2 regions of the Ruminiclostridium papyrosolvens DSM 2782 genome follow, and region 1 is predicted to be linked to the other one. Evidence: riboswitches for the same ligand, from Rfam matches in the RefSeq annotation. Region 1 holds a riboswitch; the other holds the start of a gene.

What was found. Region 1 has a riboswitch for cobalamin ahead of P0092_RS06020 (DUF2292 domain-containing protein). Riboswitches for the same ligand answer to the same signal wherever they lie in the genome.
Region 2: another riboswitch for cobalamin. It lies ahead of P0092_RS20685 (ABC transporter substrate-binding protein); the one in region 1 lies ahead of P0092_RS06020 (DUF2292 domain-containing protein).

The regions. Positions count from the first base shown of each region.
Region 1 covers NZ_CP119677.1:1,348,059-1,351,574, forward strand. The annotation lists gene P0092_RS06015 (homocysteine S-methyltransferase family protein) at 1-1,605, shown strand, start outside; cobalamin riboswitch at 1,731-1,927, shown strand; gene P0092_RS06020 (DUF2292 domain-containing protein) at 1,958-2,128, shown strand; gene P0092_RS06025 (homing endonuclease associated repeat-containing protein) at 2,324-2,647, shown strand; gene P0092_RS06030 (DUF4430 domain-containing protein) at 2,733-3,516, shown strand, end outside.
Region 2 covers NZ_CP119677.1:4,720,638-4,724,153, forward strand. The annotation lists gene P0092_RS20680 (FecCD family ABC transporter permease) at 1-447, opposite strand, end outside; gene P0092_RS20685 (ABC transporter substrate-binding protein) at 460-1,464, opposite strand; cobalamin riboswitch at 1,597-1,786, opposite strand; gene P0092_RS20690 (phosphopentomutase) at 1,876-3,057, opposite strand; gene P0092_RS20695 (CapA family protein) at 3,291-3,516, shown strand, end outside.

The sequences.
Region 1 (3,516 bases):
CCGGAGTATATAAAGGAGCTTTACCGGAACTGCGGAGATTTAAAACCACGACATTTTGAGTATAGTGAATATAGTGCAATAACATCATCCGCCAAAACGGTGTTTTTTGGTATTAATAAACCTGTTGCAATTGTTGGAGAGAGGATTAACCCAACTGGTAAGAAAAAACTGCAGGCAGAGCTAAAGGAAGGCTCAACTAACGAAATAAGAAGATTTGCACTTGAACAGATGGAAAAAGGTGCTGATATTCTGGATGTAAATGTAGGTATGCCCGGCATAGATGAGAAGGAAGTAATGCTAAATACAGTAAGACTGCTGGGGAGTGTTTGTGATGCTCCGTTGTGTCTGGATTCTTCATCTCCTGAGGTGCTTGAGGCTGCATTACGAATCTATCCCGGACGTGCTCTTATAAATTCAATATCTCAGGAAAAAGTAAAACTTGATAAATTATTGCCGGTAGCCGCAAAATATGGGGCAATGTTCATACTCCTTCCGTTAAATGATGAGGGAGTTCCCGAAAAGGCTATACAGAGACAGGTTATAGTTCAAGAGGTGTTCAATCAGGCTTCTGATTATGGCTATAAAAAAAGTGATATTGTGGTAGACGGACTTGTTATGACTGTTTCCTCAAATCAGGAGGCAGCACTGGAAACCTTGAAGCTTATACAATGGTGCAGAGAGGAATTCGGATGTGGAACCATTGTGGGACTTTCCAATGTATCTTTCGGTTTGCCTGAAAGAGGTTGGGTGAACGCCGCATTTTTGTCAATGGCTATTGCTAAGGGACTTACAATGGCAATTGCAAATCCCTCCAGTGATTTGCTTATGTGCATTAAAATGGCCTGTGATGTTATTATGACAAATGACGTAAACAGCAGAAATTACATTTCATATTTTAGCAGCATGGATAAGCCTGTTAAGGATGGAAATGAAAAAAAGGAAGCTGAGAAAAAAACCTGTGACAAAATTTTTGACGCAGTTTTAAATGGTGACAATGAAGGTATTGATAAGCTTATAGAAAAGGCAATAGCAGAAAAAACACCACCTCAGGATATTGTTGATATATATTTGATTCCTGCAATTAATCAGGTAGGAAAGCTATTTGATGAAAAGAAATATTTTCTCCCTCAGCTTATTCAAAGTGCTGAAACAATGAAGTCCGGCTTTACATTTTTAGAGCCTCTGCTAAAACAAAAAGGTGAAAAAGAAGAGAAAGAAGATATTGTTGTTGTTATAGCTACAGTAAAAGGAGATATTCATGATATAGGGAAAAACATAGTCGGATTAATGCTTCGAAACTATGGTTTCAAAGTACATGACCTTGGAAAGGACGTAAGTGCAGAGAGAATTATAGACGAAGCGAAGAAATTAAAGGCTCATATAGTAGGTCTTTCTGCCTTAATGACTACCACAATGGTAGAAATGGAGGAAGTGATTAAACTTGCAAAAGAGAAAAATGTAGGCTGTAAGTTTATGATTGGCGGAGCAGTAGTAGATGACGATTATGCAAAAACCATTGGAGCAGACGGATATTCGAAAGATGCCTATGAGGCAGTAAAGCTTGCAAAAAAACTTTCAATTAAACAAGCTGCAGAATGTAATTAATTATATGAACCTATACTACATCTATTAGTAAAAAATATCAAAAAAGATAAAATTTACATGACAAATTGCACGTAATATTATATAGTTGATATTAGAAACTATATGTGAGAAACTAAATATGTAAAAACTAAATATGAAAAACAGGTGTCGGTTGTGTTGAAAATACTGAACATGAACCGGTGAAAAGGGAAGTTGGGTTTAAAATCCCACGCGGTCCCGCCGCTGTAAAAGAGGAGTTTCTTTCAAAGTACCACTGGAAACGGGAAGGTGAAAGGAATAATGATGCTTGAGCCAGAAGACCTGCCTGTTATTTTGTACCATAGACTCTACGAACGATAGGGGGTGTACTTAATTGGTTGATTCCATGAGCCTGAAAAAGGATAATCCGAATGGTAAGCTGTCTGAAAAGGAAAAAAAGCTTGTAAGGATTCTTCGGGGGATTGACTATGGTGAAGTTAAAATTATTGTACAGGGTAATCAGCCTGTACGGATTGAAGAACTCACAAAGTCAATTAAGCTTTAGAAGTTGACGGATTATTATCTTAAAATTCATATGTTATTTTGCGCTTTATACCATATTTATTAATTTGAAAATGGGATAGCGAATGCAGAAATGTCGACAACTGCACGGTGCTGATCGAAAAACGGAAGCATTACCTCACAAAAAAAGAGGTAGTGTTTTTTTTATTGCTCCGTGGAAGATTTTTTGTAAAAGGGAGTGATATATCTGAAGGCAGAAAATTGCAGTCAGAAAATCCAATCTCAAGAGTCTTTAAAGTCAGAAAGCAGGGATTTAGAACTAGCCGGACGGCAAAAAGACTTATGCAGAGAATATATTAAGCTTTATAAGAAGAAAAGTGATGAGCAGCTTTATCAGTACCTTCGTGACATTGCTGACGAGCTTGGCAGGGTGCCAAAAAAGTCAGAGGTTCCGGCTTTCGGGTATATCAAGTCCCGTCTGGGAAAATGGCCGAGAATTCTGGAGGATGCAGGAATCAAGCCTGTTCGAAAAAAACTGCTTGAAGAAATAGAACCAGAGTAACTCTGGATAACAAACGTACCTACGTGGTGTAATGTTGATTGCGATGAACCATTGGCCGGTTAAGAAAACTAATGGAGGTAGAACAGTGAGAAAAAATTTCAAAAAAATATTATGTCTGGTTATGATGGCGGCTATTATTTGCACAATGCTTACAGGAATAGCATTTGCAGCAGATCCAATAACTGTAACAGTTAGAATTCAGGGCTACAGTGCAGGTGGAAACGGCGGCTCAATTTTAAATGAATATCAGGTAACACTTAACGATTCAACTGGCTTTACAGCATACGATGCGCTGAATAAGGCTTGCGGCGATAAAGCTATAAGCCATATTGCATTAGGAAGCGGTGCGAGTACATATGTATCCAGTATCGGAGGTCAGACAGAAGCATATTTTACACCTAATTCATCCTATTATTCGGGCTGGATGTTCAGGGTATGGAGGGGGGCTTCTCCTACAACCGATGAACTTCCTTCCTATAGCTGTGGAGCTTATACAATGCAGAATGGTGATAAAATGACCTGGTATTATGCAATTCCGGCGGAGTCTTTCTATACCTGTATGAGCAACTACACAAGTATACAATCCTCATATAATGAGGGGAGTTCTTTTAATGTAAATGTAAAGGCTCAGAAATTTACGGATATATATAATTGGATACTTACAGGCTTTAACGACCTTTCAGGGGCAACTGTTAAGCTTGTAAGAGCCTCAGATGGTGCGCTTATGGCAAGCGGTACTACAGGCACAAATGGTAATGTATCAATAAATGTGCCTCAGGTAACTGAGAATACCCCATGCTATTTATATGTAGATAACAAGTTTTTTACTACGGGAGCTTTAAACACCGGACTGCAATATGTCCACTCTT
Region 2 (3,516 bases), 1.7 Mb from region 1:
CAGGTAAATTACAAATATTGCAATAAATGCTCCCGTAAATGCAAAAAGCGGCATAAAATACATGCTTGCAGCAGTTAACCCCAGCTTTATAGCCAGAACAGCTCCCAATCCGGAACCGCTGGATATTCCCAACAATCCCGGATCAGCCATGGGATTTCTGAACATTCCCTGCATTACTGCCCCGGATGAGGCAAGGGCTGTACCTGCAAGTGCAGCTACTACCACTCTGGGGAACCTAACAAGAAAAATTATAGGCTCCTGTCCTTCAGCAAATGTGGCATGTTTTAATATACCTATATTTTTAAGTATGATTTTAAAGGTATCAAAAAAAGGTACGTTTACCGCCCCTATAGCTGTTCCCGCAACCATTACAATCAGCAGAAGCAGCAGCATTATCGGTATAAATCCTATATTTGTCAGAGCTTTTTTTATTTTTTTATTTTTCATTTTTCCTCCGGATTATTTAAACAGTCCCGGATAGGCAACCTTTGAAATATCCTCTACTGCCAGTACAGCGTATTGTGATGTTGATGAAATATGATTATACGGTACTGAAATAACTTTATTATTCTTTACTGCTTTTATATCTGCCAGTGCCTTATCGCCTTTTATCTTCTCATTCAAAGTATAAAAGCTAACCTTTGCGTCATAGTACCATGACGGCAGAATAATAATCTGTGGGTTATACTTTATTATCATTTCCTTGGATAATTCAGGCCATCCTTCAAGACCCTCCTTTGACACAGGGTTCATAAGACCGGCTCTTGTGACAATATCATCAAAATTTGTTCCCTTGCCGCTGGTGGTACCCATTTCACTGTAATCAAGTACTGTTTGCTTCTGGTCATCAGTCATTAGTTCAAGCCTGTCATTTACAGCCTTTAGCTTCTGCTCCATCCAAGCAATTATATCCTTGGCCTTGGCTGCCTCTCCTACAATTTTTCCTATGAGTTCAAGGTTATCTTCCACCTGCTTGATATTTGAGGGAGTATTTAGCATAAACACCGTTAAATTCGCATCTCTTAGCTGTTTAATGACATTTGCATCTGCCATTTTATCCAAAAAAACAAGGTCAGGCTGCAACGCAATTATTTTTTCCGCATTTGATTCAATCCTTTTACCGACTCCTTTAGCTTCATCAGCAATATTGGAAACTTTGGCATCGTCTGCATAATAAGTCATAGCCGCAATTCTGCTTTTGTCTACCAGTGACATAAGCATTTCACAGGTTCCAAGTGGCAAGCTTACTATTTTCTCAGGCTTAGCCTTAATAGTTACCTTTGTGCCTTTTGAATCCTCCAATGTGAGAGGATATTTATCTGTTGCAGTACTTTCTACGGATGTATCTATTGCCTTAGTAGTATCAGAAGCCTGCTGGTTTGTATCACTGCTGCAAGCTCCGAAGATTCCGGTAATAAAAATCATTGCAAGTATAAAAGATAAAATTTTCAAATTCCTTTTCATTTTACAATATCTCCTAAATATTTATTTTTTTACCCCTTTAAACATAAAAGCCCTTCAAACGTTTTGTGTTTAAAGGGCATAATTCCATCTTGGAATTTTTTATTAAACACACCCCCTATCACTCGTAGAGTTAACAGTGTACACTTACAGACAGGTATTCTGACTAAGGCATCAACACTCTCCATTCCTTCCCGGTTAATGTACCAGTGGATTATATGGAGAACTCCTCCAACACAGCGGCGGGACCGTACAGGGTTCAAACCTGTTTCCCTTATCTGTAGTTCTTATTAAGTTATATTGCATATATTAATATAAAACAAGTTTAATAGCAAATCCAAATCAGACACATTATCGTCCAAATTTCTTATTTTGGCGAATCTGTCAATTAAATACAATATTTATCAAAGTTTATTAATCTTTGATAATCTCCCTTAAAAAGCTTTGTCCCGGAAAAGCATTCTCTGCATTAAATACTTCTGCAATAGTGCAGGCTATATCAGCAAAGGTTTCTCGTGTCCCAAGATTTACATTCTCTCTTATACCCTTACCATAAATAATTACAGGTATATGTTCTCTTGAATGGTCAGTACTGGGAGTAGTTGGGTCACAGCCATGATCCGCTGTAATTATCAGTATATCGCTATCTTTCATGGCAGACAAAATTTCAGGCAGTCTGTTGTCGAATTCCTCTAACGCCTGTTTGTAGCCTTCCGGATTATTTCTATGTCCAAACAACATATCAAAATCTACTAGATTTGTAAAAATCAGGCCATTGTTCTCTTGCTTCATAAATTTTAATGTAACGTCAACACCATTCATGTTGTTTTTTGTATGTTCAGCAACAGTAACTCCTTTTTTCGAAAATATGTCTTCTATTTTTCCCACAGCGACAACATCCAGACCCTTTTTATTCAGAACATCCAGAAGCGTGTCGGACGTGGGCTCCGCAGAAAAATCTCTTCTGTTGGGTGTTCTTGTAAAGTTCCCCGGTTCCCCTATAAACGGTCTGGCAATAACACGCCCCACCATATGTTCTCCTTGCAACATTTCCCTTGCCATACCGCAAATACGATACAATTCTTCCAGAGGAACAATTTCTTCATGGGCAGCTATCTGAAATACACTGTCTGCGGAGGTGTAAACTATAAGTTTCCCCGTCTTCATGTGTTCCTCGCCGTACTCCTTGATTATTTCAGTTCCCGAAGCGGCACAGTTTGCGAGAACACCTCTTCCGGTAAGCTTTTCAAACTCCTCAAGAACTTCTTTTGGAAAACCGTCAGGATATGTGGGAAAAGGATATTCAAGCTGGAGGCCTGCAATTTCCCAATGTCCTGTTATAGTGTCCTTCCCTTTAGAAACCTCCTCCAATCTGCCATAGCTCCCCATAACATTTTCGGGTGCGGAAATATAGTCTATTCCATCTATTTTTCCAATTCCAAGGCGGCTTAAGTTGGGAAGATTTATTCCATTACATACCTTTACGATATTTCCCAATGTATTACTTCCTTTATCACCGTATTCGCCGGCATCCGGAAGTTCACCTATTCCTACACTGTCAAGAACAATCATTATTACTCTATCTATATTTGTCATAATCTACTCTCCCGGTTATTTTTAATTTTTACACATACCTATTACTATTATATTAATACCAAATATTTGCTTTTTCAAACATATCACAAAATTATTAAATTAATATTATTTCCATATTATTCAAAATTTATACAATTTATATTAAGATTATGGTATAGTTTATTATAGTCCTTACACATAGTATATTTCTGGTCAAAAAACACCAACCGAAAAATAAAGGAATGATTTGCATAATGAAAAAAAAGATGATTATCTTCAAACGCACTTTTTACGTATTGTGTATTATGTGCTTACTGCTTTTAGTCAGCACAATAATAATACTTGCATTAGGCGGTTTCAATATAGGACATTTAAATTCTGCAGCACCAAAGCCCACTGCACAAAGAAGTTTATCGGGTTTATCAGAGAGCACTGACGATACTGCTGATACCAGCAAATCTCCAAGCACTCCTTCGATAC